Regions from separate parts of the Streptomyces sp. NPDC014995 genome, predicted to be linked through region 1. Evidence: riboswitches for the same ligand, from Rfam matches in the RefSeq annotation. Region 1 holds a riboswitch; each other region holds the start of a gene.
What was found. A riboswitch is a leader RNA that binds a small molecule or an ion and turns the genes downstream of it on or off. The one in region 1 is predicted to bind cyclic di-AMP.

Region 1 (7,144 bases):
CCGGCCGCGCCGACGAACTGTGCCGGTACGCCGTGCTCTTCGGTGATCCGCAGCTCGCCCTGACCGCCGTCCAGCGTGTGCTGGACATCACGGCGGAGGAGGTGCGGGAGGTCGCCCAGGCCCGTCTGCGTCCCGACAACCGGGCCGTGCTGGTCTACGAGCCCGTCGAGAGCACAGAAGGCGCCGAGAGCGCCGAGAACACCGCCAGCACCGAGAACACCGCCGACGAGAACGAGGAGGCGGCCCAGTGACCGAGCTCGCCACGATGGACTTCCACCCCCAGCCGCAGGCGGGCGAGGCCAGGCCGTGGGCGTTCCCCGCCCCCGCGCGCGGGACGCTCGACAACGGCCTGACCGTCCTGCACTGCCACCGTCCCGGCCAGCAGGTCGTCGCCGTCGAGATCCTCCTGGACGCGCCCCTGGACGCCGAGCCGGCCGGTCTGGACGGTGTCGCCACGATCATGGCGCGGGCCTTCTCCGAGGGCACCGACAAGCACTCCGCCGAGGAGTTCGCCGCCGAGCTGGAGCGCTGCGGCGCCACCCTCGACGCGCACGCCGACCACCCCGGTGTCCGGCTGAGCCTCGAGGTCCCGGCCTCCCGCCTGGCCAAGGCCCTCGGCCTGATCGCCGACGCCCTCAGGGCGCCCGCGTTCGCCGACAGCGAGGTCGAGCGACTCGTCCGCAACCGCCTCGACGAGATCCCGCACGAGCTGGCCAACCCCTCCCGGCGGGCCGCCAAGGAGCTCTCCAAGGAGCTGTTCCCGGCCACCGCGCGCATGTCGCGCCCCCGCCAGGGCACCGCGGAGACGGTCGAGAGCATCGACTCCGCGGCCGTCCGCGCCTTCTACGAGAAGCACGTCCGTCCCGCCACGGCCACGGCCGTGGTCGTCGGCGACCTCACGGGGGTCGACCTGGACGCGCTCCTCGGAGACACCCTGGGCGCCTGGACGGGCTCCTCGGCCCAGCCGCGGCCCGTGCCGCCGGTGACCGCCGACGACGCCGGCCGGGTCGTCATCGTGGACCGTCCCGGCGCCGTCCAGACGCAGCTGCTGATCGGCCGCGTCGGCCCCGACCGGCACGCGCGCGTGTGGCCCGCGCAGGTGCTCGGCACGTACTGCCTCGGCGGCACCCTCACCTCCCGCCTGGACCGCGTCCTGCGCGAGGAGAAGGGCTACACCTACGGCGTGCGCTCCTTCGGGCAGGTCCTGCGTTCCGCGCCGGACGGCACGGGCGCCGCGATGCTCGCCATCAGCGGCTCCGTCGACACCCCGAACACCGGTCCCGCGCTGAAGGACCTCTGGCAGGTGCTGCACACCCTCGCCGCCGAGGGTCTCACCGACGCCGAGCGCGACGTCGCCGTGCAGAACCTGGTCGGCGTGGCGCCGCTGAAGTACGAGACCGCCGCGGCCGTCGCCGGCACGCTGGCCGACCAGGTCGAGCAGCACCTGCCCGACGACTACCAGGCGACGCTGTACCAGCAGCTCGCCGCCACCGGCACCGTGGAGGCCACCGCGGCCGTGGTGAGCGCCTTCCCGGTCGACCGCCTGGTGACCGTCCTCGTCGGTGACGCCGCCCAGATCAAGGAGCCGGTCGAGGCCCTGGGCATCGGAGAGGTGAAGGTCGTGTCCGCGGAGTAGGCACCGCGACGACACGCGCGCGTGGGGCCCTGGTGACCGACGGATCATCAGGGCCCCTTGATGTCCGAATTGAGGGAGAGGTTGCCTGTCTGCCCTGTGGCATGCGCTACAAAAGCCGCGATCCGTTTGGGGATTGACAGCGAGCGCGTCTAGTTTCATCCGGGCTGTTCGTCGGGCAGTGCGCCGCACCCGCGGCACCGGACAGCCATCGCCGAGTCCCCGTACGGCGCGAGCCAGGGGAGCCGGGGACCCACGTACGCAGTCCCTGGGGTGAATCGGACGCCCGCGCTCGTCGCGAGGGGGTCCGTAGGAGACCTTCCTGCTCCGAACCCGTCAGCTAACCCGGTAGGCGAGAGGGAAGGAAAGGACCACTCGACTTCATGGCGTTCACCTGCGCCACCGGGAAGCACCGTCGTCCCAGCCGGATGCAGCGCACCACCGCCCGCGCGGCGGGCATCGCGGCGCTCACCACCACCGGCGTCATCGGCACCGTCGCCTCTTCCCCGGCTCTCGCCGCCGAGACCTCCGCAGAGCAGACCGGGCTGATCCCCGTCGTCACCATCGGCGACTCCGTCGCCGAGCGGATCGACGACCAGGCCGCGGCCCAGAAGCAGGCCGCCCAGGAGGAGGCCGCCCGCAAGGAGGCCGCCGCCCAGGCCGCCGCGAAGATCAAGGAGGAGCGCGAGGCCAGGGTCCGCGCAGCCCGTGAGGCCGAACGCAAGCGCCTCCACACCTTCGTGTCGCCCATCACCGGGTCCTACGTCTCCACCGGTTACAAGTCCGGTGGCTCCCTGTGGTCTTCCGGCAGCCACACCGGCATCGACTTCCACGCTTCGAGCGGCACCTCCGTGCACGCGGTCGGGCTCGGCACCGTCGTCGAGGCCGGCTGGGGCGGCGCCTACGGCAACCAGGTCCTGATCCGGATGAACGACGGCACGTACACCCAGTACGGCCACCTGTCGTCCATCAGCGTCTCGGTGGGCCAGAAGGTCACCCCGGGCCAGCGGATAGGGTTCTCCGGCGCGACGGGCAACGTCACCGGCCCGCACCTGCACTTCGAGGCCCGTACGAGCGCGGAGTACGGCTCGGACATCGACCCGGTCGCCTACCTCCGCCAGCACGGCGTGAACGTCTGACGACGTACGGCGACAGATCGTGCAGCCCCGGCCCGTGTGGCCGGGGCTTTCGCCGTTTCATGCGCCCCGCTGTCCAAAAAATATCCATGGATTCCGGCCCGCCATCGGAAATGGGGACTCATTGCAATAGAGTCACTGACCACACGTCATTCGTCGACGTTTCACGGGGATTAAGGCGGAGGTCGGTATGCGTATTCCGGCGCACTCGGTGTGCACGGCCATCCGGGACGACATCGTCGCGGGTGTCTACGAGCGCGGCAGCCGCCTCACCGAGGAACTCCTCGCGCGCCGCTACGGCGTCTCGCGCGTCCCCGTCCGGGAGGCCCTGCGCACCCTGGAGGCGGAGGGCTTCGTCGTCACACGGCGGCACGCGGGCGCGTGCGTCGCCGAACCGACCGAGCAGGAGGCCGCCGACCTGCTGGAGATGCGCATGCTCCTGGAGCCGCTCGGCGCCGCCCGGGCCGCCCAGCGACGCACCGAGGCGCATCTGAAGGTGCTGCGCGGACTCGTCCGGCTGGGGCAGGAGCGCGCCAGGAGGGGCAGCAGCGAGGATCTGCGCTCCCTGGGCGGGTGGTTCCACGAGACGCTCGCCCAGGCCTCCGGCAGCCACGCCCTGACCGCCACGCTCACCCAGCTGCGCCACAAGATCGCCTGGATGTACGTGGTGGACGCACCGGCCAACCCGGTGGAGTCCTGGACGGAGCACGGCGCGATCGTGGACGCGGTGGCGCGCGGCGACGGCGAGCGCGCGCGGGCGGTGACGGCGCTGCACACCGAGCGCTCGTCCACCGCACACCGGCTGCGCTTCGCGGGCGGGGACCGCCAGGATCGTGTGAGGACTTCGCAACACGTCGTAAACATGTCGGGCCAGCGGCATTAACACGGGAGCCGTATACAAAGAGGGGAATTCGGCGGAGACGTATTTCCGCTGCCCTTTTTCGACGCGCCCCGGAATTCCCGGCGGCGCGCTCTTCGTGTGCTCGCGGACTTTTCCCGTCCGGTCTCCGGCAATTCTCCGGAGCGACCGCGTGAAACGGCGGAACCGCGCCGCCCGGGGAAGGGCGACGCGGCTCCGTGTGCGCTGCGAGCGGGGCTCAGACGGTCTCGGGAAGCTCCTCGAGCCCCTCGGAGACCAGCTTGGCCAGCCGGTCGAGGGCGACGTCCGCGCCCTCGGCGTCGGAGGCGAGGACGATCTCCTCGCCGCCCTGGGCGCCCAGGCCGAGCACGGCCAGCATGGAGGCCGCGTTGACGGGGTTGCCCCCCGCCTTGGCGATCGTCACCGGGACGCCTGCGGCCGTGGCGGCTCGGACGAAGATGGAGGCGGGGCGGGCGTGGAGGCCCTCGGCCCAGCCGACGTTGACGCGGCGCTCAGCCATGTGATGCTGCCCTTCGGTGTTCAGGGTTGTCTAGACCAGTGTTCCACACGTGAAGCGTGCCCGGAACGGTCCTGCGTCCCGTTCCGCCGTGGTCGTCGGGTCGCGGCCTCGACCCGACGTTCCGTCCTCCACAGACTGCCCTGCGCCCTTGTCGGACGCGAGCCGTAGTCTGGGCCCCATGCAGAGCGCGCCGGACCGGCACGAGTACCCCGCCCACTGGGAAGCCGACGTGGTGCTGCGCGACGGCGGCACCGCGCGCATCCGCCCCATCACCGTTGATGACGCCGAGCGCCTGGTCAGCTTCTACGAGCAGGTCTCGGACGAGTCGAAGTACTACCGCTTCTTCGCGCCCTACCCGCGTCTGTCCGCCAAGGACGTCCACCGCTTCACGCACCACGACTTTGTGGACCGGGTGGGACTCGCGGCCACGGTCGGCGGCGAGTTCATCGCCACCGTACGCTATGACCGCATCGGTGCCGACGGTCTGCCCGCCTCCGGGCCCGCCGACGAGGCCGAGGTCGCCTTCCTCGTGCAGGACGCCCACCAGGGCAGGGGCGTGGCCTCCGCGCTGCTGGAACACATCGCGGCCGTCGCGCGCGAGCGCGGCATCCGACGGTTCGCCGCCGAGGTGCTCCCCGCCAACAGCAAGATGATCAAGGTGTTCACGGACGCCGGATACACCCAGAAGCGCAGCTTCGAGGACGGCGTCGTCCGCCTGGAGTTCGACCTCGAACCCACCGAGCGCTCCCTGGCCGTGCAGCGCGCGCGGGAGCAGCGTGCAGAGGCCCGCTCCGTACGGCGGCTGCTGGTGCCCGGCTCGGTCGCCGTCGTCGGCACCGGCCGCGCCCCCGGCGGCGTCGGCCGCAGCATCCTCGGCAATCTCCGGGCGGCAGGCTTCACCGGGCGCCTGTACGCGGTCAACAAGGCGTTCCCCGAGGACCTGAAGGAGCTCGACGGGGTGCCCGCCCACCGCTCGGTGCGCGACATCGACGGGCCCGTCGACGTCGCCGTCGTCGCCGTCCCGGCCGAGCGCGTGCCCGAGGTCGTCACCGAGTGCGGCGAACACGGCGTGCAGGGACTCGTCGTCCTCGCCGCCGGATACGCGGAGAGCGGCCCCGAGGGACGCGAGCGCCAGCGCGAACTCGTGCGCCACGCGCGCGCGTACGGGATGCGGATCATCGGGCCCAACGCCTTCGGGATCATCAACGCCTCCCCGCAGGTGCGGCTCAACGCGTCCCTGGCGCCGGAGATGCCCCGGCCCGGCCGCATCGGACTGTTCGCCCAGTCCGGCGCCATCGGCATCGCCCTGCTGTCCCGGCTGCACCGGCGCGGCGGAGGCGTCACCGGCGTCACCGGCGTGTCGACGTTCGTCTCGTCCGGCAACCGCGCCGACGTCTCCGGCAACGACGTCCTGCAGTACTGGTACGACGACCCCGACACCGATGTCGCCCTCATGTACCTGGAGTCCATCGGCAACCCGCGCAAGTTCACCCGCCTCGCGCGGCGTACGGCGGCGGTGAAGCCGCTCGTGGTGGTGCAGGGCGCCGGATCCGCCCCCCAGGGGCACGCCGTACGGGCCACGCGGCTGCCGCACGCGACGGTGTCGGCGCTGCTGCGGCAGGCCGGCGTGATCCGCGTGGACACCATCACCGAGTTGGTGGACGCCGGCCTCCTGCTCGCCCGCCAGCCGCTGCCGGGAGGTCCGCGGGTGGCCATCCTGGGCAACTCCGAGTCGCTGGGGCTGCTGACCTACGACGCCTGCCTCTCCGAGGGATTGCGCCCGCTGCCCCCGCTGGACCTCACCACGGAGGCGTCGGCGGACGACTTCCACGCGGCGCTGGCGCGGGCCCTGGCCGACGAGACCTGCGACGCCGTCGTGGTGACGGCGATCCCGGCGATCGGCGAGGTGTCGCCCGGCGACGCGGAACTGGCGGATGCCCTGCGCTCGGCCGCGGCCGCGGGCCCCGCCAAGCCGGTGCTCGTCGTGCACGTGGAACTCGGCGGCCTGGCGGAGGCCCTGTCGGCCGCCACGAGCACCGCCCCACGCGCGCGTGCCGCGACGGCGGACGCGGGGACACCGGGCGCCGGCCGGGGACCCGCACCCGTGGCCCCCGAGGGCGCCCACCTCATCCCCGCCTACCCCGCCGCCGAACGCGCGGTCCGCGCCCTCGCCGAGGCCGTGAAGTACGCGCAGTGGCGCCGCGAGGCCGCAGACCCCGGCAAGGTGCCCGAGTACGAGGACATCGACGAGAAGGGCGCCGCCCAGCTGATCGGCGGGCTCCTGGCGCGCGGGCAGGGCCTCACCCTCGGCACCGACGAGACCTGCGAGCTGCTCGGCCGGTACGGCATCCCCGTGCGCCGGGCCATCCCCGCCCCCACCCCGGACGAGGCCGCGCGGGCCGCACGCGCCCTCGGCTACCCCGTCGCCCTCAAGGCCACCGCCCCCCACCTGCGCCACCGCGCCGACCTGGGCGGTGTCCGGCTCGACCTCGCCGACGAGGAGCAACTGCGCCGGTCGTACACCGAGTTGACCGAGCTGTTCGGGACGCCGCAGGAGGTGCGCCCGGTCGTCCAGGCGATGGCCCCGCGCGGGGTCGACACCGTCGTCCGCGCGGTCATCGACCCGGCGGCCGGAGCCGTGCTCTCGTTCGGGCTCGCCGGGGCCGCCTCGCAGCTGCTCGGGGACATGGCGCACCGCCTGGTCCCGGTCACCGACCGCGACGCGACCTCCCTGGTCCGCTCGATCCGGACGGCACCGCTGCTGTTCGGCTGGCGCGGCTCGACGCCCGTGGACACCCCCGCCCTGGAGGAGCTGCTGCTGCGTGTGTCCCGCCTGGTCGACGACCACCCGGAAGTCGTCGCGGTCACGCTGGAGCCGGTCGTCGTCGCCCCGCACGGCCTGAGCGTCCTCGGCGCCTCCGTACGCCTGGCGCCGCCCCCCGCCCGCGACGACCTCGGCCCACGGACGCTCCCGGCGTACTGAAGCCGTCGTGAGC
Region 2 (7,144 bases), on a different contig from region 1:
CGCCACCACAAGCGCCGCCTCATCCAGCCGGAGTTCCTCACCCTCGCCGCGACGCGTCTGAGGCCGGGCGCGCTGGTGCACTGCGCGACCGACTGGGAGCCGTACGCGGAGCAGATGCTCGAGGTGCTCACCGCGCACCCGGACTTCGAGAACACGCGGGCGGACGGCGGTTTCGCGCCCCGCCCCGACTACCGGCCGCTGACCCGTTTCGAGGGACAGGGCTTGGACAAGGGTCATGTGGTGAACGATCTGCTGTTCCGTCGCGTACAGCACGGCTGAACGAAACGCCCCTGCGGCTCCCCACCACCCGCGCCGCCGGCCCCTCCGTCCCTCCGTACCTCCGTCCCTGCCGCCCCCGACCCCGAATTGCCTCCACCGCCGTCCTCTCCCTCGTTAGGGTCGATGCCGTGGCCATCAGTCCCCCGTACCCGCCGCACCCGCCGCAACCGCCCCAGCCGGGCGGCACACCCGAGGGCGGTGTGCTCCGGCACGCGCACTGGTGGCAGCACAAGTGGGTGCGTTACGGCGCCCTGATCACCCTGCTCGCGCTCTCCGGACTGGTCATCCTGGCCCTCGTCCGCGAACAGACGGGCACGCACGGGTTCCTGGTGGGCCTGGGACTCGCCGTCCTGCCCGTCCCCCTTCTCATCGCGGCCTTCCGGTGGCTGGACCGGGTGGAGCCCGGCCCCTGGCGGAACCTGATGTTCGCGTTCGCCTGGGGCGCGTGCGCGGCGGCGCTGATAGCGATCGTCGCCAACAGCTTCGCCACCCGATGGATAGCGACGGCGACCGCCGACCCCTCCAGCGCGGACACCCTCGGCTCGACGGTCATCGCCCCGATCGTCGAGGAGTCCGCCAAGGCGGCCGCCGTCCTCCTCGTCTTCCTCTTCCGCAGGCGGGACTTCACCGGAATCGTCGACGGAGTGGTGATAGCCGGGATCACCGCGACCGGCTTCGCGTTCACCGAGAACATCCTCTACCTGGGCAACGCCTTCGGCACCGACCAGCTCACCGGGGACGGCGGCATCGCCTCCGTCACCGTCGCGACCTTCTTCGTGCGCGTCATCATGTCGCCGTTCGCCCACCCCCTGTTCACGGTCCTGACCGGTATCGGTTTCGGCATCGCCGCGCTCTCCGGGGACGGGCAGCGCATACGCCGCGTCCTGCTCCCGCTGTCCGGTCTGCTGCTCGCGATGACGATGCACGCCTTGTGGAACGGCTCGGCGACCCTCGGCGAGTGGGGCTTCCTCGCGGTGTACGGGGCGTTCATGGTGCCGGCCTTCGCGGTGCTGACCTGGCTGGTGGTGTGGACGCGCCAGCGGGAACTGGGCACCGTACGCGAGGAACTGCCCGCCTACGCGGCCGCGGGCTGGCTCACCCCCGCGGAGCCGTACGCGCTCGGCTCGATGCGGGCCCGGCGGCTGGCCCGCGACCACGCCCGCCGGCACCTGGGCAAGCCGGCCGCGCGAGAGGTGGCGCGGTACGAGGCGTACGCGACGTCCCTCGCGTTCCTACGGCACCGGGGACGCCTCGGCCGGGCCGGCGCCGACTTCGTCGTACGGGAACGGGAGTTGCTGAACGAGCTGTGGCGCCGCAAGGACATCGCCCGCCCCGCGCTGGACCACGCGGCCCGTATGACGGCGCCTCCGGTCCAGGTCGTCATGCCGCCCTGGCCCGTCTACGGGGTCCCCGGGCACGGACAGGGGTACGGGCATCCGACGGGACCGGCCCGGCATCCGCAGCACCAGCTTCCCCATCAGCAGCCCCACCCACAGCCGCACCCACAGCCGCACCCGCAGCACCAGTACCCGCACCCCCGCTCAGCGCAGCCCGGGTATTCCGGGTACGGCCCCTACCAGCCGTAGACCGGAAACCGTGCGCCGGAAAACGCGAACCGGAAAACCTGAGCCGGAAGCCGTGAGCCTGAAACCGTGACCGGCATGTCGTGAGCCCTGCGTCGTAGGGGCCGCCCCCCACCGGACACCGCAGTGCGGGCCCTTACACCGAGGCCTGCGTGAGCCGCCCGATCTCGGTCCGGGTCAGCTCCAGCTCGGCCACCGCCACCAGCGCCGGCAGCTGCTCCACGGTCCTCGCGGAGGCGATCGGCGCCGCCACCGTCGGCGGGGCCGCGAGCCACGCCAGGGCCACCGTGGCGACCTCGGTGTCGTGGGCGCGGGCGATCTCGTCCAGGGCGGCGAGGACCTTCTGCCCCCGCTCGGTCCCCAGGTGCTTGCCGGCCCCTTCGGCCCGCGCGCTGTCCACGGTCGTACCGGGCCGGTACTTGCCGGTGAGGAAGCCGGAGGCGAGCGCGAAGTAGGGCACGGCGGCGAGGTCGGAGGCGTCGGCGAGGTCCTGGAGCTCGCCTTCGTACGTGTCGCGCGAGACCAGGTTGTAGTGCGGCTGGAGGGCGACGTACCGGGCGAGGCCCTCGCGGTCGGAGAACTCCAGGGAGGCCCGCAGGCGTGCGGGGGAGATGTTGGAGGCGGCGATGTGCCGCACCTTGCCCGCCTTCACCAGCTCGTCGAGCGCGCCGATGATCTCCTCGACGGGCACCTCGGGCTTGTCGAAGTGGGTGTAGTAGAGGTCGATGTGGTCGGTGTCCAGGCGTCGCAGCGAGGCGTCGGCGGCGGCCTTGATGTTGGCGGCGGTCAGCCCCTGGAAGTCGGGGTGCTGGCTCACCTTCGTCGCGATCACGACGTCGTCGCGGTTGCCGCGGGCCTTGACCCACTTGCCGATCAGGGTCTCGGACTCACCGCCGCCGTTGCCCTCGGCCCACGCCGAGTAGGAGTCGGCGGTGTCGACGAAGTTGCCGCCGGCGGCCGTGTAGGCGTCCAGGACGGCGAAGGAGGCCGCCTCGTCGGCGGTCCAGCCGAAGACGTCGCCGCCGAGGGCGAGCGGGAAGACCTCGAGGTCGGAGGAGCCGAGCTTGCGCAGAGACGTCATGCTCTTCGTCAACGCCTCGGCCGGAGGCGCGCATTCCACGCCTCCGGCCAAGGGTTCGCAAACATCCGGGAAACGTCCGGGTCGTGTACGGGAGACCTCACCGACCCCCGGGAACCACCGGAAATTCCCCGGAAGACTTCAGAGGCTGAGCCCCTTGTCCCGCAGCCAGGCCGCCGGGTCGATGCCCGAGGCGCTGCCGCCCGGGTGGACCTCCAGGTGGAGGTGGGCGCCGGTGACGTTGCCGGTGGCGCCGACGCGGCCGATGACGTCACCGGTGGCGACCTTCTGGCCGACGCTGACGCTGATGGAGGACTGGTGGGCGTACCAGACCTCGGTGCCGTCGTCGAGGGTGAGCACGGTCTTGTACCCGTACGACCCGTCCCAGCCGGCCGACGTGATGGTGCCGCTGTGCACGGCCTTGATCAGGGTGCCGGTGGGGGCGGCGAAGTCGAGGCCCGTGTGGTACCCGGAGGACCAGTAGGCGCCGGCCTGACCGAAGGTGGAGGTGATGGTGTACGAGGAGGTCGGCAGCGTGTACTGCTTGGCGAGTTCGGCGAGGCGCTCGGCCTCGGCCTTCTTCGCGGCTTCCTCGGCGGCCTTCTTCTTCGCGGCGGCGGCCTTGGCCTCCGCCTCCTGCTTGGCCTTGGCGGCCGCATCGGCCTGTGCCTTGGCCGCGGCGGCCTCGGCGGCGGCCTGGGCCTTGGCCTCGATCTGGGTCTGCTGCGACTCGGCCTGCGCCATGATCCGGCTGCGCAGCGCCTCGCCGGCGTCGGAGGCGCTCTCGCTGCTGTCGTCCGCGGCGACGGTGGTGCCGAAGGTGCTGAGGGCGGGCGCGGACTCCTCGGGGGTGTCGTCGTCCGAGATCAGGGAACCCACGGAGGGGAGGTCCGGCATGGAGATGGAGACCGGCGGCTTGCCGGTGTTGGCGCTGGCCATGCCGCCCGCGCCGACGGCGGCTATGACGCCGACGCCGAGAACGGTGGAGCTGCGGGCGAGCCCGCCGCGCTGCTTGGCGACGCGGTGCCGACCGCGTACCGGGCGAATGGACTCCGCGGTGGGGTTCCACTCCTCCCAGGGGCCCTCGTCGGTGCGGTAGGTGCCGTAGCCGAAGGTCTGGCTGGGCGCGCTGGGGGCTTCTGGGGCAGGCCGGTTGGACGCCACGCGGGCGTACTCCTTTCCTTCCGTCGCCTACCGGGTTAGCTGACGGGTTCGGAGCGGGAAGGTCTCCTACGCGCGTATACCGGCCGTTGTTCCACGGCGGCTTACGCGTGATTCACCCCAAGGTGGTGGTTCCCCGGTTCCCTTACGGGATTCGGCGCGTGCGCACGGAGCCGCCTCTTGTGACGGCTGGGACGACCGCGCTGCGTTATCGAACGTTAATAGACGCGGGGCCGGGTTTCCAAGCTGTTCCTCTTGATCAACAACATTTCTGGCCTGGACTTTCGCCCCACGAGCGGTGAAAAACGGGCGAGTTGACCTCGCTCCGGCCACATCTCAGCAGTCACAACGTTTTTGATGGTGACTCAGTTGTGATGCGCAGGGCGCTCATCCGATCACGATCCGTGAGCTTGATTGAGCGAGTGAACACACCGAGGGCCGGAACCCTGTATCAGGATTCCGGCCCTCGACCTTCAGTAGCGGGGACAGGATTTGAACCTGCGACCTCTGGGTTATGAGCCCAGCGAGCTACCGAGCTGCTCCACCCCGCGTCGGTATGACACCAGTGTACGCCATCCGCGGGACACGAAAGACCAGGGTTGATCCGGGGCCTCTCTGGGGGCTTCCCCGGGGATCTCCCGGGGACCCCCTGGTGACCTCGGGGGATCTCCAGGGGACTTCCCCCTGGACCCCCGGGGCACCTCCGAGGGACCTCCCTGAGGGCCCGCTGCCGGGCTTCCCTACCGGGCTTCCCTCCGCAGGCTTCCCGAGGGACCTCCGCTCGGCCAATGGCCCTACAGGAGATGGCTGTTGGGCGCCTTGGCCCGCTCCTCGTACTCCGGGAGGACGACGACGTCCACACCCGCGGCCGTCAGCAGTCCGGTGCCGTCGGCGTCGGTCACGAAGGTGTCCGGCTCGCGCCAGGCCGTCACCACCCGGGGAACGCCCGCGTCGAGGACGAGTCGGGCGCAGGGGGTCGGGCGTGAGGAGCGGTGGGTGCAGGGTTCGAGGCTGGTGTAGACGGTGGCCGTGGCCAGACGGGGGTCGCCGGGGTCGATCTTGGCGAGGGCCGCCTCCTCGGCGTGGACGACGGGGTCGCCGGCCTCCCGGGAGTGGCCGCGCGCCAGCTCGGTCCCGTCGGCGGCCACCACCACCGCGCCCACGCTGAACGCCGTCCGCGACGGCGGGCAGGCGGCCGCCAGCTCGCAGGCGAGGGCCAGCCAGTGCCGGTCGGCGGCGGTGGGGAGCGGGCCGGCGCCGGGCGCGGTGGGCTCGTAGCGCATCAGGACGACGTCCTCGATGCGCCGCGTCTCCACGAGTCGCAGCCGTCCGCCCTGGTAGCCCCCGGGACCGAAGAGCCGGGGGGCGTCCGGGGTGCCCACGAAGAGGGGGGCGAGGACGAGCTGGAGTTCGTCCGCCAGGCCTTCCTGGAGGAGCTGGGTGTGGATGGTTCCGCCGCCCTCGACCATCAGCCGCCGTACGCCCCGTACGTCGTGGAGGTGTTCCAGGAGCCGCCGCCAGTCGAGGCCGGGGCCGAGGGGCACGACGTCGGCCGCGAGGCCGAGTGACCGCGCGCGTTCGGCGCCCTTGTCGGTCGTGTAGACGACCTTCTCGCCGCCGGTGTGCCAGAACTTCGCCGCCGGATCCAGCTCGCCGGAGCCGCTGACCGTGACCTTGAGGGGGTACTCCGGCCTGCCGGCCGCCAGGCGCGCGGCCCGGCGTTCGGGCGAGTTGACCAGGAGGCGGGGGTTGTCGGCGCGGATGGTGCCGGCGCCGACCAGGATCGCGTCCACGGAGGCCCGCACCTCGTCGACCCGGTCGAAGTCGGCGGGGCTGGAGAGCAGCAGGCGGTCGGGGCCGGTGTCGTCGAGGTAACCGTCGAGGGAGACGGCTGCGGACAGCAGGACGTACGGGTACGGCATCGGCGCGGTCTCTCCGGGCGAGGGGCTGTGGGCTCTGGGCTGAGGGCTGAGGGCTGAGGGCTGAGGGTACGGGGCCGGACCGGCCGCAGCCCTTGGTTCAAGTTTGAAGCAAACCTACACTGGGGGTATGACGATCCGCTGGCTCACCCCCGAGGAGCAGCGCGCCTGGCGCGCGTACGTCGCCGCCTCCCTGCTCCTGGAGGACGCGATCGACCGGCAGCTTCAGCATGAGGCCGGCATGCCCCACCTGTACTACTCCATCCTGGCCAACCTCTCCGAGGTCCCCGAGCGACGCCTGCGCATGACCGATCTGGCGGAGAAGCTGAAGATCACCCGCAGCAGGCTGACGTACGCGGTGACGCGCCTGGAGAAGGACGGACTGGTGCGGCGCGAGAACTGCCGCTGGGACAAGCGCGGGAGCATCGCGGTCCTGACGGACGAGGGCATGGCGGTCCTGGAACGGGCGGCGCCCGGCCACGTCGAGACGGTCCGCGCCTCCCTCTTCGACCGGCTCACCCCGGAGCAGGTCGGGCAGCTCGAGGAGATCTGCACGCACATCGCCCAGGGGCTCCAGGGGGACGACGGTGCGGGCGCGCCCGAGGACGTCCCGTGGCGCAGACGTTCGTCGCCCTCCTGCTCGTGAGTCGCGCCACAACAGCATTGCTTCAAATTTCAAGCATGAGGTAGTGTCTCGACCGTCGGAATGCTTCAAAACTGAAGCAGAACCGCCCTGTCCACCGGACCCGGGAGAATCCTCATGCTCCAGACCCCCGCCGCCACCCCGCGAGCCCGCGTCCGGGTACCGCTGCGCTTCCACGACGGCTACTCGGTCGACGCCGAACTGGTCACCTTCCACGGCCTGGTCGACGGCCAGGAACACGTGGCCGTCGTCCTCGGCGACCCCGGCCCCCGCCCGCTGGTCCGGCTGCACTCCGAGTGCCTCACCGGGGACGTCTTCGGCTCCGCCCGCTGCGACTGCGGTCCCCAGCTGCGCGAGGCGGTCGAGCGCATAGCCGACCGCGGCGGCGTCCTGCTCTACCTCCGCCAGGAGGGCCGTGGCATCGGCCTCTACAACAAGCTCGACGCGTACGCCCTCCAGGACCAGGGCCTGGACACCTACG
Region 3 (7,144 bases), on a different contig from region 1:
CGGCGCAGGGGCAGGAGGTACGCCGCCGCGAAACGCACCTCCACGCGCGCGTGCCCCCGGCCCACCGGGCCGGGGGCGATCGCTCAGGCCGACAGCTCAGCCCGGTCGCTCAGGCCCGACAGCTCGGCCCCGTCGCTCAGGCAGGTCGCACCACGCTGTGGATCGACGACTCGCCGTCGTAGAACACCGACTCCTCGCGCACGTACGTGCCCGGCTTCGGGGCGTGGATCATCATGCCGTTGCCGATGTAGATGCCGACGTGGGTGACGTCGTCGTAGAAGAAGATCAGGTCGCCCGGCAGGGCGTCGGCGAGGGGGACGGTGGTGCCCGCGTTCACCTGGTCGTAGGTGGTGCGCGGAAGGGTGACGCCGGCGGCCTTCCAGGCGGCCTGGGTGAGGCCGGAGCAGTCGTAGGACTCGGGGCCCGTGGCGCCCCAGACGTAGGGCTTGCCGATCTGGGCGCGGGCGAAGGCGAGCGCCTTCTCGGCCTTGGTGGCGTAGGACGAGTCCGTGGACGAGGACGAACCGGTGCCGGACGTACCGGTGCCCGACGAACCGCTCGTGCTCGACGAGGCGTCGCTCTCCTGCTGCGCGGCCGCCGCCTCCGCCGCCTGCTGCTGCGCCAGTTCCGCCGCCTTGCGGGCGGCCTCCTGCTGCTTCTGCCGCTCGATCGCGGCGAGCCGCGCCTTCTCCTCCGCCGTCAGCTGCGACAGCAGCGCGCGTGCGGTGCTCAGCTTCTTCTGGACGGTGGCCTTGGCGGTCTTGAGGTCGTTCTGCGATTCGGTGAGCGTCTGGAGGCTCTGCGCGGCCTCCTGACGCTTCTTCATCGTCTCCGACTGCTCGGTGACGTAGTCGTCGACCGCGTCCTTCTGCCGGTCGGTCAGCCGGCTCATCAGCTGGTTCTGGTCGAAGTAGTCCTGCGGAGTGTCCGCCAGCAGGAAGGTCGCCGTGTCGGGCGCGGAGGCACCGGTGCGGTACTGGGCGGCCGCGAAGGAACCCAGCTGCTCCCGCGCTTCGTTGAGATTCTGGGTGCGCTGGGCCACGTCGTCGAGGAGGGAGTCGACGCGCTGGCGCTGCTTGGTCGTCTTCTCCTTGGCGGCGTTGTACTTCTCGGTGGCCGACTCCGCCTGGCGGTAGAGGTCGTCGACCTTCTTCTCGACCTCCTCCAGGCTCGGCTTGCCGTCGGTGGAGGGTGCGGCGTCGGCCGTCTGGGAGAGCAGGGCCACCGAGGTGAGGGCGGCGGTGGCGAGGGCGGGCGTGCGTAGGCCTGCTACGCGCGTACCCGTGGGGCGCGGCTTGCGGTGCTGCGACGCCAAGGGAGGCGACTCCTTCCGTGTTCCGCCTACCGGGTTAGCTGTCGGGTTCGGGCGGGTGCTTCGGAAGGGTTGCCCTACGGCTCGTCCCCGGAAGGGGAGTCGGGCCGATTCACCCCAAGGTCTCGGTGGGTCCCCGGCTCCGGCTGCCGCGAGGGGGCACGCCGGACTCGGCGGAGGCCGCGCGGCCCGGCGAGGTTCGCCGGTGGAGGTCGTACGGCCTGCCCGGCACGGTAGCCAACTCGTGTGGCCCCTGTGAAGGTTGATGGGTGATATGCCCGATACATTTTCGTGACCTCGGTCCGGGTTTCCCGATTCGTCGCACAGCGTGACCAGGTCGTCCTGGAGGGTGAGAGGGTGCCGGGCGGGCGGCACCGGAAGATCGTCGGCTTCCGGAACCGGGGGAAAACCGGGATGTTCTGGGGACGGCGGCCGGTTGTCGGTGGGGCACCCTAGACTCGGAGAGCGATGAGCAGCCTCTTTGACGACAGCTTCCTGGCGGACCTCCAGGCCCCGCGCGGCCACGACGAGGAACCCCCGCCACCGCCCGAGGGCGATCACACTCCGGAGCCGCTTCCGGACGATCTGTTCGGCGGGAAGTTCGACGTGCCCCCGGACCGGGACGCCTACTACCGCGACGGCGCCCCACGCCCGGCGATCGACGCCGCGGCGCTCCTGGAGGGGCTCAACGACAACCAGCGCGCCGCCGTCGTCCACTCCGGCACCCCGCTGCTCATCGTCGCCGGTGCCGGCTCCGGCAAGACGCGCGTGCTCACCCACCGCATCGCCCACCTGCTCGCCGAGCGCCACGTCCACCCGGGCCAGATCCTCGCGATCACCTTCACCAACAAGGCCGCCGGTGAGATGAAGGAGCGCGTCGAGCAGCTCGTCGGCCCGCGCGCGAACGCGATGTGGGTGATGACCTTCCACAGCGCGTGCGTGCGCATCCTGCGCCGCGAGAGCAAGAGGCTCGGCTTCACGTCGTCGTTCTCGATCTACGACGCCGCCGACTCCAAGCGTCTGATGGCCCTGGTCTGCCGCGACCTGGACCTCGACCCCAAGCGCTTCCCGCCGAAGTCCTTCAGCGCCAAGATCAGCAACCTGAAGAACGAGCTGATCGACGAGGAGGACTTCGCCGCCCAGGCCGCCGACGGCTTCGAGAAGACCCTCGCCCAGGCATACGCCCTCTACCAGTCGCGGCTGCGCGAGGCGAACGCCCTGGACTTCGACGACCTGATCATGACGACGGTCAACCTGCTCCGCGCGTTCCCGGACGTCGCCGAGCACTACCGCCGCCGCTTCCGGCACGTGCTGGTCGACGAGTACCAGGACACCAACCACGCCCAGTACGCCCTCGTCCGCGAGCTCGTCGGCACCTCCGAGCACCCCGTCGACGTCCCGCCCGGCGAGGACGACCTCCCGCCGGCGGAGCTGTGCGTCGTGGGCGACGCCGACCAGTCGATCTACGCCTTCCGGGGGGCGACGATCCGCAACATCCTCCAGTTCGAGGAGGACTACCCGGACGCGACGACGATCCTGCTGGAGCAGAACTACCGCTCCACGCAGACGATCCTCTCCGCCGCCAACGCGGTCATCGAGCGCAACGAGTCCCGCCGCCCCAAGAACCTGTGGACCAACGCGGGCGCGGGCGCGCGCATCACCGGCTACGTCGCCGACACCGAGCACGACGAGGCGCAGTTCGTCGCGGACGAGATAGACCGCCTGACGGACGCGGGCGAGGCGAAGGCCGGCGACGTCGCCGTCTTCTACCGCACCAACGCCCAGTCCCGTGTCTTCGAAGAGATCTTCATCCGCGTCGGCCTGCCCTACAAGGTCGTCGGCGGCGTCCGCTTCTACGAGCGCAAGGAGGTCCGGGACGTCCTGGCCTACCTGCGGGTCCTGGCCAACCCCGAGGACTCGGTGCCGCTGCGCCGCATCCTCAACGTCCCCAAGCGCGGCATCGGCGAGCGCGCCGAGGCCATGATCGACGCCCTCGCCCAGCGAGAGAGGATCAGCTTCCCGCAGGCACTGCGCCGCGTCGACGAGGCGTACGGCATGGCGGCGCGGTCGACGAACGCCGTGAAGCGGTTCAACGTGCTGATGGAGGAGCTGCGCACGATCGTCGAGTCGGGCGCCGGCCCGGCGACGGTCCTGGAGGCCGTCCTCGAACGGACCGGTTACCTGGCCGAGTTGCAGGCCTCGACCGACCCGCAGGACGAGACCCGGATCGAGAACCTCCAGGAACTCGCCGCCGTCGCCCTGGAGTTCGAGCAGGAGCGCGGGGAGGAGTCGGTGAGTCTGGCCGAGTTCCTGGAGCAGGTCGCCCTGGTCGCCGACTCCGACCAGATCCCCGACGAGGACGAGGACGGCTCCGGCGTCATCACCCTGATGACCCTGCACACCGCCAAGGGCCTCGAATTCCCGGTGGTGTTCCTGACCGGCATGGAGGACGGCGTCTTCCCGCACATGCGTGCCCTCGGTCAGACCAAGGAGCTGGAGGAGGAGCGCCGCCTGGCTTACGTCGGCATCACGCGCGCGCGGGAGCGGCTCTACCTGACCCGGTCCGCGATGCGCAGCGCGTGGGGACAGCCGTCGTACAACCCGCCCTCCCGGTTCCTGGAGGAGATCCCGGCCACGCATGTCGACTGGAAGCGGACGGGAGCCACCTCGCCCGTGTCCTCCGGTCCGGCGTCCGCGGTGGCGGCCTCGCTGTCCTCGTCCCGCTCGCGGTCCTCGGCGGCCGGCGCGTCCGGTTTCGCCACCCGGCGGACCGCGGAGCAGTCGGTGGTCTCGCTGGCCGTCGGGGACCGCGTCACGCACGACCAGTTCGGGCTCGGCACGGTCGTCGGGGTGAAGGGCACGGGCGCCAACGCGGAGGCGACGATCGACTTCGGCGACACCAAGCCGAAGCGGCTGCTGCTGCGGTACGCGCCGGTGGAGAAGCTGTAACACCCCGGTCCCGGGCCGCTCACGAAGAAAGCCCCCGCTGAACAGCGGGGGCTCGCACGGCGGACCGGCCGCGGCTTGCTCTACGTCGGGTCGAGGCCGTGGCTGCGCAGCCACGACAGCGGGTCGATCGAGGAGCCCCCGCCCGGCCGGACCTCGAAGTGCAGGTGCGGACCGGTCGAGTTGCCGGAGTTCCCGGAGTACGCGATCGGGTCGCCGGCCTTCACCGTGGTCCCGGAGGCGACGCGGTAGCTGGAGAGGTGGCAGTACCAGGTCTCCGTACCGTCCTTCGCCGTCACGATCATCATGTTGCCGTAGGCGCTGTTCCACTGGGTGCGGACGGTGCCGTCGGTCGCGGCCAGGACCGTGGTGCCGTAGGAGACCGGGAAGTCGATGCCGGTGTGCAGGGACATCCAGTTGATGCCGGACTGGCCGTAGTAGGCGCTCAGTCCGTGCCGGGCGACCGGGAGGGCGTACTTGGGGCGGAGCCGCTCCTTGCGGGCCGCCTCCGCTGCCGCCTTCTTCTTCTCGGCTTCCTGCTGAGCCTTGAGGTCGATACGTTCCTGCGTCCGGCTGGCGCGGTCGGCGAAGGCGTCGGCCTCGGCGGTGAGGGTCTGGAGCTGGGAGTCCAGCTTGTTGTTGGCGGTGGACGGTTTCACCGCCTGCGTGTCCGGGGCGGCTGCCGAGGTGTCCTTGTCGTCGCCGGTCAGCGTCCCGACGGAGGCGGCGGCGATGCCGGCGACGCCCATCACACAGGCCGAGGGCACGGCCACGGTCAGCAGCGCGGAGCGCTTCGGGGGCGTACGGCGCCGGGAACGGTTGGCGTTGCGGGCCGCGGCGCGCGTGGTGGGAGCCGGGGCGGCATCCTCCTGGTCGTCGAGGAGGGGGTCCGCCGAGACGGCGGGCAGTTCGCCGGTGGAGGCCAACTCGCCCTCCTCCGCGCGGTGTTCCTCGTACGCGGCGGGCTCGTCGTAGCCGTTCTGCTCGAAGCCGCTCTGCTCGAAGGCGGCGGTGGCCTGCTGGTCGAAGGGCGGCTCGGCCGGCTGCTCGTACTCGTCGGGGCCGGACGTGGCGGGGCTGCCGTCGGAGTTCCACTGCGTGGCGTCGTAGGCACCGGTGTCGAAGGCCTGTGTGCCCCATTCCCATTGCTGGGTCTGGTCGGCGGGCCCACCGGACTGGTCGGCCTGCTGCCAGGCGCTCGCGTCCCACTGTCCGCTGGTGTCGGCCGCCGGGGTCTGCTGCGGGATGGCCGACAGGTGCTGGTAGCCCGTGCCCCAGGCGGTCGTGTCGTACGCGCCCGTGTCGTAGGCGGCGTGGTGCTGGGCCGCGTACGGGTCGTAGTTCGACGTCTCCTGGCTGCCCGTGGACCACTGTCCGGTCTCGTACGCACCCGTCGGGGTGCCGTCGGCCGGGAGGTCGCCGAAGAGGGGGTCGGCCGCGAAGTGGCCGGTGGTGTGCGCGCCGGTGTCGTAGGCGTTGTAAGGGGTGAAGTCGCCGTACTGGGCTTCCTGGGAGTCGTACGACGCGTAGTGCGCCGCGTCGGCGTCGGAAGCCGGAGCCGGGGTGGTCAGGGTCCCCGACGGGTGACGATCGTTCACCAACTTCTCTCTCGCCTCGACAACAGGGGCTGCCAGAGCAGTGCGGTGACTGTACCCGGCGGTACGCGGGCACGACAATCTTCGGCAGGTTTCGTGCCCGGGGGAAAGGGGCAATCGGCCCTGTTTCGGGGGAGGGTGGGCGCGAGTTTTGGCTCTTTGTTCGAAGTGTGTTCGATGTCAGGTGGCTGTCGGACGGCTGTGGGGCCGCTTTTTTGGGGCGTGGCCGGCCGTACGGCTGGACCTTCTCAGGCCACCGTCAGGTCGTCGGTGTGCCCGGCCGGCACGGCGGTTTCCGTCCGGTCGGCGTCGAGGGCCTGCCGTATACCGGTCGCGACGGCCGGGTGCACGGGCAGCGCGAGGTGACCGATGCCGCTCACCTGCACGTTCTGCGCGAGCAGGTCCGGGTGGTCGATACGGGCCGCCTCCAGCGGGTCCATCAGGTGATCGAGGTCGCTCCAGAAGCTGACGAAGTGCGTACGGCAGCCGGGGGCCGGCCGGGACAGTTCCTCGATGACCTCCGAGCCGGGGCGCATCTGGCGCACGATCGGATGCGCGTTCGCCAAGGGGGCCACTCGGGTGCCGGCGTGCGGCGTGCCGAGGGTGACCAGCGTCCTTATGCGGGCGTCACCGCCGAGCCGCTGTGCGTAGTACCGGGCGATCAGGCCGCCGAGGCTGTGTCCGACGACGTCGACCTGGCTGCTGCCGGTGCGCTCGCAGATCTCCTCGATGTGCCGGCCGAGCAGCTCGGCCGCTATGCGGATGTCGCAGGTCAACGGCGAGTAGTTGAGTGACTCCACCCGGTGCCTGCCGTGCTGGGCGAGGCTGCGGCGCAGCAGGACGAAGACGGAGCGGTTGTCGATGAAGCCGTGCAGCAGGACGACCGGCGGCTGGCCCTGCGCGGGCAGCCGCGCCGGGTCGTCCCCGGTGCCCTCCACCGCGGGAAGTGCGGCGACGCCCGGACCCCGGCGCTCCTGGGCGATACCGGAGGGATACAGGAGCAGGTGCCCCGCGAGGATCGCGAGGTCGAGGACGGTGGCCTTCAGCAGGGTCACGGAGAGCCCGGCCAGCCTGGTCGGCAGGAAACGCTCGCAGTACGGCAGAAAGGGCTGCAACATCCGCGTGACCTGCATGGCCGGCCTCCTGTCGGCACGCCGGGAACGCCTCTGTCCCCCGTGTGCCATCGTGGAAGTCGCGGCGGAGGAGGTCGGCTGGCTGTGCCGATGTGCCGCACCACCACGGCGCGCGGCCTGCGACGCGGCGGTGCCGCGACCTCGTTGCGGCTCCCGTT
Region 4 (7,144 bases), on a different contig from region 1:
CGCTCGGCGGACCTGGACGTCCCGCTCCCGCCGGCCGAGGGCATCGGCCACGAACTGCTGGCGCTGGCGGCCCGGGCGGAGTCGGAGGGGGTCGACCCCGAGGCGGCGCTCAGGGCCGCGGCCCGGGCTTACCGGGATGCGATCCGGGCGGCCGAGGGAGTGGGGGATTAGTACGGTGGGCTCCTGATTCCGGTGGCGGGCGCGGGGGGCGGGTATGGAACGGGAGCCGGGGGAGCCGACGGCTGAGCGGATGGTGCGTTCCGCCGGTGACCGCGTCGACCTGAGCCACGGCATCTTCCACGCCCCCGTGATCGGGGCCCAGTACAACTACGCGCCCGTTCCCCTCCCCGTGACGCCCGCCGACAGCTGGCCCCGCCTGCGCACGCTCCGCCGTCTCGCCCTCGGCATCCGCCCCGTCCGCCGCTTCGGCGACGAGCCCACCCTGCCGCCGTACGTGCGCCGCGACGCCGACGCCGAACTCGACCGGATCGTCGCGGACCGGCTGCGCGCCGGCGGACTGGTCGTGGTCACGGGTGAGCCGTTGTCGGGCAAGTCGCGCACGGCCTGGGCCGCGTTGCGACGGGTGGGCGGCAGGGTCCGAACCCGCGTCCACAACGCCCAGCCGGGCGCCGACCTGCGCGGCCTGCCCACCGCCCTGCGCGGCCGCGACCGCTCCGGACACCACGTCGTCTGGCTCGACGACCTCGAAGGGCACCTCGGCGAGCAGGGCCTGACAGCCGGCCTGCTGGCGGAGTGCGTCCACGAGGGCGTCCTCGTCCTGGCCACCATGCGCGACGAGGCGTACGACACCCACCGCTTCGGGGACGGGCCGGCGGCCCGCGTGCTGAGCGGGGCGGCCAGGGTGGAGCTGACCTGTCGCTGGAGCGGGACCGAACTGGCCCGTCTCGCCGAGGCCGAGGATCCGCGGCTCGTGGACGCGCGGCGGCATCGCGGCTCCCTGGGCGTCGCCCAGTTCCTCGCGGTGGGACCGGAGTTGTGGGAGGAGTGGCGGCGGGCGGGCCGGCCGACCGCGCGGCCGAGCGGGCACCAACTGGTGCACGCGGCCGTCGGCATGGCCCGCTGCGGGGTCACGGCGGCCCTGCGGTTGTCGGCGTTGGAGGCCCTGACGGGCGGACCCGTGGTGGCGGAGGACCTGGCCTGGGCAGCCAGGCCCCGGCTCGGCGTCGTCGGCCTTCTCGTCCCCGGCGCGGAGGTCGGCACCTGGCGGGCGAGCGGGCCCCTGGTGGCAGACGCCCTCCGATCGCCGGACATGCCACCGGTGCGGGCCGACGAGTGGCTGTTCGCGGCCAAACTGGCGCGGCAGCACAGCCGGGGCGACTTCGGCACGGTGGTGCAGGCGGGCCGCGAGGCCCTGCGCACAGGGGGAGAGGTGGGCAGCGAGTACTCCGCGCACGCCCTCGCCAGACTCGCCGCCCTGGCCGGGGACGACACCGACGCCAGGTTCTGGTACCGGAGGCTGGCCGACCTGAACCCGTCCTGGGGCGCTCACGTGTTCGCCGAGTACCTGGTTCAGCAGGGAGAGACGGCCGACGCCGTCTCCCACTACGAGACCGCGGCCCAGGCCGGTAACCGCATGGCGGCAGAGGCCCTCGGCCCCCTCCTCCTCGCCCGGGCCGAACACTGGCTGGCCAGAGCCGCCGAAGCCGGCTCGGAGCCGGCCGCCACCCGGCTCGCGGCCCTCCGCGAGGCCCTCGCCGAAATCCCCGCTACCGTCAAGGAGTGACCGACCAGCCCCACCCCCCGACCGACACCCCACCGGCGCCCGCCCTCTTCACCTGGGAGTTCGCCACCGACCCCTACCCCGCCTACGCCTGGCTCCGCGAGCACGCCCCCGTGCACCGCACGAAGCTCCCCAGCGGTGTGGAGGCCTGGCTGGTCACCCGGTACGCGGACGCCAAGCAGGCCCTCGCCGACCAGCGGCTGTCCAAGAACCCCGCGCACCACGACGAGCCCGCGCACGCGAAGGGCAAGACCGGTATCCCCGGTGAGCGCAAGGCCGAGCTGATGACGCATCTGCTGAACATCGACCCGCCGGACCACACCCGCCTGCGCCGCCTCGTCAGCAAGGCGTTCACCCCCCGCCGCGTCGCCGAGTTCGCCCCCCGCGTCCAGGAGCTGACCGACAGTCTGATCGACCGGTTCGCCCCGCGCGGCACCGCCGACCTCATCCACGACTTCGCCTTCCCCCTCCCCATCTACGCCATCTGCGACCTGCTGGGCGTGCCCCGGGAGGACCAGGACGACTTCCGCGACTGGGCCGGGATGATGATCCGGCACGGCGGAGGCCCGCGCGGCGGTGTCGCGCGGTCGGTGAAGAAGATGCGCGGCTACCTGTCCGAGCTCATCCACCGCAAGCGCCAGGCCCTCCCCGCCGAGCCCGTCCCCGGCGAGGACCTCATCTCCGGTCTCATCCGTGCCTCCGACCACGGTGAGCACCTCACCGAGAACGAGGCCGCGGCCATGGCCTTCATCCTCCTGTTCGCCGGCTTCGAGACCACCGTCAACCTCATCGGCAACGGCACCTACGCCCTTCTCACCCACCCCGACCAGCGCCACCGGCTCCAGGACTCCCTGGCCACCGGCGACCGCGCCCTCCTCGAAACCGGCGTCGAGGAACTCCTGCGCTACGACGGCCCCGTGGAACTCGCCACCTGGCGCTTCGCCACCCGCCCCCTGACCATCGGCGGCCAGGACATCGCCGCCGGCGACCCCGTCCTCGTCGTGCTCGCGGCCGCCGACCGCGATCCGGCGCGTTTCACCGACCCGGACACGCTCGACCTCTCCCGCCGCGACAACCAGCACCTCGGCTACGGCCACGGCATCCACTACTGCCTGGGCGCCCCGCTCGCCCGTCTGGAGGGCCAGACGGCGCTCGCCACCCTCCTCACCCGCCTGCCCGACCTCCGGCTCGCCGTCGATCCGGCCGAGTTGAGGTGGCGCGGCGGCCTCATCATGCGCGGACTGCGCACACTGCCCGTGGAGTTCACCCCCCGTCCCGCCCCCGGATCGTCCGCACCCCCCGCACCCGCCCGCTGACCGACCGTTATGTGCCGGTCCCGCGGAGCAAAGGTGACCATTCCTCAACTCTGTGATCTTCACGTGATCTGTGCGGCATTAACTTGTGACAAGTGATCGTCTGCCTATACGTTCACTCGTCAGCGCGGCGCCCCGGCATCACCCGCCGCGCGGGTCACTGCTGTCTCGAGAAAGGCCCCCCGCATGCTCTCCGGGAACGGTCGTCACCGTCGCCCCCGCCAGGCCCCGGCCCTCCTCGTCGCGGCCGGCGTGACCGGCTCCGCCATCGCCATCCCGCTGCTCGGCGCCACCGGTGCGAGCGCCGCCGACGGCACCGTGTGGGACAGGGTGGCGGAGTGCGAGACCGGTGGCTCCTGGAGCGCCGACGAGGGCAACGGCGAGTACGGCGGCCTGGCCCTGACCCAGGAGGACTGGGAGGCGTACGGCGGACTCGACTACGCCTCGCGGCCCGACCTGGCCAGCCGCAACCAGCAGATCTCCGTCGCCCAGAAGCTCCTCGCCGACCAGGGTGTCGGCGCCTGGGGCACCTGCGGGCTGACGTCGGGGCTGAGTGAGGACTCGGCTTCGGTGGACGTCGACACCGGCGTGGCGGAGGACTCGTCCGACTCCTCCATAACGTCCGGCTTGTCGGATCTGTCCAAGGGGTCGTCCGGCTCCTCGAACTCCTCCGGTTCCTCCGAGGGTTCCGGGGACGCCTCCGCCGACCCGTCCGCCGAATCCTCCGCGGACTCCGCGAATACGCCCTCCTCGCCCCCTTCGTCCTCTTCCTCCTCTACGCCGGACAACTCCTCCACGTCCGATACGTCCACCGGCTCCGGTGCGAGCGGCGTGCAGGCGGGGGGCGGCTCGGCCGCGGCGGCGCCCGAGGCGGACGACTCGGACAAGTCGGGTCAGAGTGCGGGTTCTTGGAGCCTCGTCGACACCGGAGCGGTCGACTCCGGGTCGACGGACAGCGGTTCCGCCGACACCGGTTCCACCGGCTCCGGCCGCCACCGGGGCGGCACCGCCGACGAAAGTGCGACCGACGGCACGTCGGCCGCCTCGTCCGGCCGTCACGCCGCCGGCACCCTCAGCGGCACGGCCGGCGCCTACACGGTCCGGGCGGGCGACTCGCTCACGTCCATCGCCGACTCCCTTGACCTCGACGGCGGATGGCGCGCGCTCTACGCCGAGAACAAGGACCTCATCGGTGCCGACCCGGGCAACATCGTCCCCGGTCAGACCCTTGCCACAGGGGTCCAATAGGGCGGAAAAGCCGAGAAAACGGCGGGAGTTCACGTCGCACTTCGCACTGAATGTCCGGTTTGGTGAAAGTGTGGGATGAGTCTCAGAAGCCCTGATCGTCTTTGAAATTCCGGCGATCGCGTGTCTACGGTCGTGACCGCTCGGCAACCCGAGCCCCGGCTGCCGCAACGCCGAATCCTGCCAGTGGCCGCCCGGGAACAGTCGTCGCGTCAAGCGCCGCAGGCAGGAGCGGGGGACCCAAGGTAAGTGCCGCACCGGGCAGTTGACGGCGGCGGCTAGGGGTGAAGCCACGCCTCCCGTGGAGGAGTGGCCGGGCAACTCAACCGGCCCGAACCCGACAGCTCACCTCGCAGGCGTCGGTGAGGGGATCGATCCATGCTGTTTTCCGTCAAGGGCAAGCACCGTCGTCCGTCCAAGGCCACTCGCGCCCTCGCCATCGCGGGTGTCACCACCGCCGCCGTGGCCGCCCCGCTGATGGCGGCCGGCACCGCCTCCGCCGCCACGGCCTCCGAGTGGGACGCCGTCGCCCAGTGCGAGTCCGGCGGCAACTGGTCCATCAACACCGGCAACGGTTACTACGGCGGTCTGCAGTTCTCCGCCTCCACCTGGGCCGCGTACGGCGGCACGCAGTACGCCTCCACCGCCGACCAGGCCAGCAAGGCGCAGCAGATCGAGATCGCCGAGAAGGTGCTCGCGGGTCAGGGCAAGGGCGCCTGGCCGGTCTGCGGCGTCGGCCTCTCCAACGCCACGTACAACGGCGGCTCCTCCTCGTCCTCCTCCGGCGGTTCCTCCAGCGGCTCCTCGGAGAGCACCCGCTCCACCGAGCAGCAGAGCGCCTCCCGCTCCGCCGAGCGTCCGGCCGCGAGCCAGAAGACGGTCACCACCCCGACCGGCAAGAAGGTCGAGAAGGGCGACGGCGAGTACAAGGTCGTCCAGGGTGACACCCTCAGCATCATCGCCGAGAAGCAGAACGTCGAGGGCGGCTGGGAGAAGCTGTTCCAGCTGAACAAGGACATCGTCGAGGACGCCGACCTCATCTACCCGGGCCAGCAGCTGCACCTCAAGTGACATCCGGCTGCCAGTAAGGCCGCAGGCCCCTCACGGACGAGGTCCGCACGCTGAAGACCTCGTGAGGGTCCCCCCCGTCCCCACGGGCTCCCCGCCCCGGTGCGTCTTCCCCCGTACGCACCGGGGCGGGGTTTTTCCATCCCGGGCGTGGTCCGCGGTTCGCTCCTTGTTCCCGGGATTCCCCCGCCCTCTTTGTTCCGACCGGGAACAATGTGTACCGTCAGTCTGTCCACGGGACGGTCGGTCGGCTGCCGACGGCCCCGGGACGGTTAGGCTCTAGTCGCTGGGCTCAGCGGGCTCCATCACGGTCCGCGTGCTCCGCACTACCAGCGTCACATCCCAAGAAGGAGATGCTCGTGCCGTCCATCGACGTCGTCGTAGCCCGGGAAATCCTGGACTCCCGAGGCAACCCCACGGTCGAGGTCGAGGTCGGCCTCGACGACGGCAGCACGGGTCGTGCCGCCGTCCCGTCCGGCGCCTCCACCGGCGCCTTCGAGGCCATCGAGCTCCGCGACGGTGACCCGAACCGCTACCAGGGCAAGGGTGTCGAGAAGGCCGTCCTCGCCGTCATCGAGCAGATCGGCCCGGAGCTGGTCGGCTACGACGCCACCGAGCAGCGCCTGATCGACCAGGCCATGTTCGACCTGGACGCCACCGACAACAAGGGCTCCCTCGGCGCCAACGCCATCCTCGGCGTCTCCCTCGCCGTCGCCCACGCCGCCTCCGAGGCCAGCGACCTCCCGCTCTTCCGCTACCTGGGCGGCCCGAACGCGCACCTGCTGCCGGTGCCGATGATGAACATCCTGAACGGCGGCTCGCACGCCGACTCCAACGTGGACATCCAGGAGTTCATGATCGCCCCGATCGGCGCGGAGTCCTTCTCCGAGGCCCTGCGCTGGGGCACCGAGGTCTACCACACCCTGAAGAAGGTCCTGAAGAGCAAGGGCCTGTCCACCGGCCTCGGCGACGAGGGCGGCTTCGCCCCGAACCTCGGCTCCAACCGCGAGGCCCTCGACCTCATCCTCGAGGCCATCAGGGAGGCCGGCTACACCCCCGGCGAGCAGATCGCCCTCGCGCTCGACGTCGCCGCGTCCGAGTTCTACAAGGACGGCTCCTACACCTTCGAGGGCAAGGAGCGCTCCGCCGCCGAGATGACCGAGTACTACGCCGAGCTCGTCGAGGCGTACCCGCTCGTCTCCATCGAGGACCCGCTGTTCGAGGACGACTGGGAGGGCTGGAAGACCATCACCGCCAAGCTCGGTGACAAGGTCCAGCTCGTCGGTGACGACCTGTTCGTCACCAACCCCGAGCGTCTGGCCCGCGGTATCGAGGAGGGCGCCGCCAACGCGCTGCTGGTGAAGGTGAACCAGATCGGTTCGCTCACCGAGACCCTCGACGCCGTCGAGCTGGCCCAGCGCAACGGCTTCAAGTGCATGATGTCCCACCGCTCCGGCGAGACCGAGGACGTCACCATCGCCGACCTCGCCGTCGCCACCAACTGCGGCCAGATCAAGACCGGCGCCCCGGCCCGCTCCGAGCGCGTCGCCAAGTACAACCAGCTGCTGCGCATCGAGGAGATCCTCGACGACGCCGCGGTGTACGCCGGCCGCAGCGCGTTCCCGCGGTTCCGCTCCGCGAATCAGTAGGCGCGGCACGGGCCGGCCCCTGCTCCGAGGGCGGGGGCCGACCCTCACCGGGCTCATCGTCAGCCAGTCGTACGTACGTCCCCGTACTCGGTCCCGTACCGTGTCCGGGGACGTACGCACGTGTGAGA

Region 2: another riboswitch for cyclic di-AMP. It lies ahead of ACF1A1_RS04410 (M23 family metallopeptidase); the one in region 1 lies ahead of ACF1A1_RS31650 (M23 family metallopeptidase).
Region 3: another riboswitch for cyclic di-AMP. It lies ahead of ACF1A1_RS10045 (NlpC/P60 family protein); the one in region 1 lies ahead of ACF1A1_RS31650 (M23 family metallopeptidase).
Region 4: another riboswitch for cyclic di-AMP. It lies ahead of ACF1A1_RS28770 (transglycosylase family protein); the one in region 1 lies ahead of ACF1A1_RS31650 (M23 family metallopeptidase).

The regions. Positions count from the first base shown of each region.
Region 1 is NZ_JBIBVX010000018.1:134,731-141,874, forward strand. It holds gene ACF1A1_RS31640 (M16 family metallopeptidase) at 1-251, shown strand, start outside; gene ACF1A1_RS31645 (M16 family metallopeptidase) at 248-1,636, shown strand; cyclic di-AMP (ydaO/yuaA leader) riboswitch at 1,836-2,003, shown strand; gene ACF1A1_RS31650 (M23 family metallopeptidase) at 2,017-2,772, shown strand; gene ACF1A1_RS31655 (GntR family transcriptional regulator) at 2,960-3,652, shown strand; gene ACF1A1_RS31660 (HPr family phosphocarrier protein) at 3,867-4,148, opposite strand; gene ACF1A1_RS31665 (GNAT family N-acetyltransferase) at 4,327-7,131, shown strand.
Region 2 is NZ_JBIBVX010000002.1:15,935-23,078, forward strand. It holds gene trmB (tRNA (guanosine(46)-N7)-methyltransferase TrmB) at 1-279, shown strand, start outside; gene ACF1A1_RS04400 (PrsW family intramembrane metalloprotease) at 408-1,865, shown strand; gene ACF1A1_RS04405 (aldo/keto reductase) at 1,999-2,943, opposite strand; gene ACF1A1_RS04410 (M23 family metallopeptidase) at 3,082-4,104, opposite strand; cyclic di-AMP (ydaO/yuaA leader) riboswitch at 4,112-4,271, opposite strand; tRNA gene ACF1A1_RS04415 (tRNA-Met) at 4,579-4,652, opposite strand; gene ACF1A1_RS04420 (dihydrofolate reductase family protein) at 4,896-6,023, opposite strand; gene ACF1A1_RS04425 (MarR family winged helix-turn-helix transcriptional regulator) at 6,151-6,666, shown strand; gene ribA (GTP cyclohydrolase II) at 6,781-7,144, shown strand, end outside.
Region 3 is NZ_JBIBVX010000004.1:92,334-99,477, reverse strand. It holds gene ACF1A1_RS10045 (NlpC/P60 family protein) at 137-1,315, opposite strand; cyclic di-AMP (ydaO/yuaA leader) riboswitch at 1,324-1,498, opposite strand; gene pcrA (DNA helicase PcrA) at 1,781-4,261, shown strand; gene ACF1A1_RS10035 (M23 family metallopeptidase) at 4,342-5,856, opposite strand; gene ACF1A1_RS10030 (esterase/lipase family protein) at 6,102-6,986, opposite strand.
Region 4 is NZ_JBIBVX010000015.1:171,338-178,481, forward strand. It holds gene ACF1A1_RS28750 (nucleoside triphosphate pyrophosphohydrolase) at 1-171, shown strand, start outside; gene ACF1A1_RS28755 (sel1 repeat family protein) at 215-1,744, shown strand; gene ACF1A1_RS28760 (cytochrome P450) at 1,741-3,057, shown strand; gene ACF1A1_RS28765 (transglycosylase family protein) at 3,241-4,302, shown strand; cyclic di-AMP (ydaO/yuaA leader) riboswitch at 4,507-4,673, shown strand; gene ACF1A1_RS28770 (transglycosylase family protein) at 4,678-5,370, shown strand; gene eno (phosphopyruvate hydratase) at 5,727-7,016, shown strand.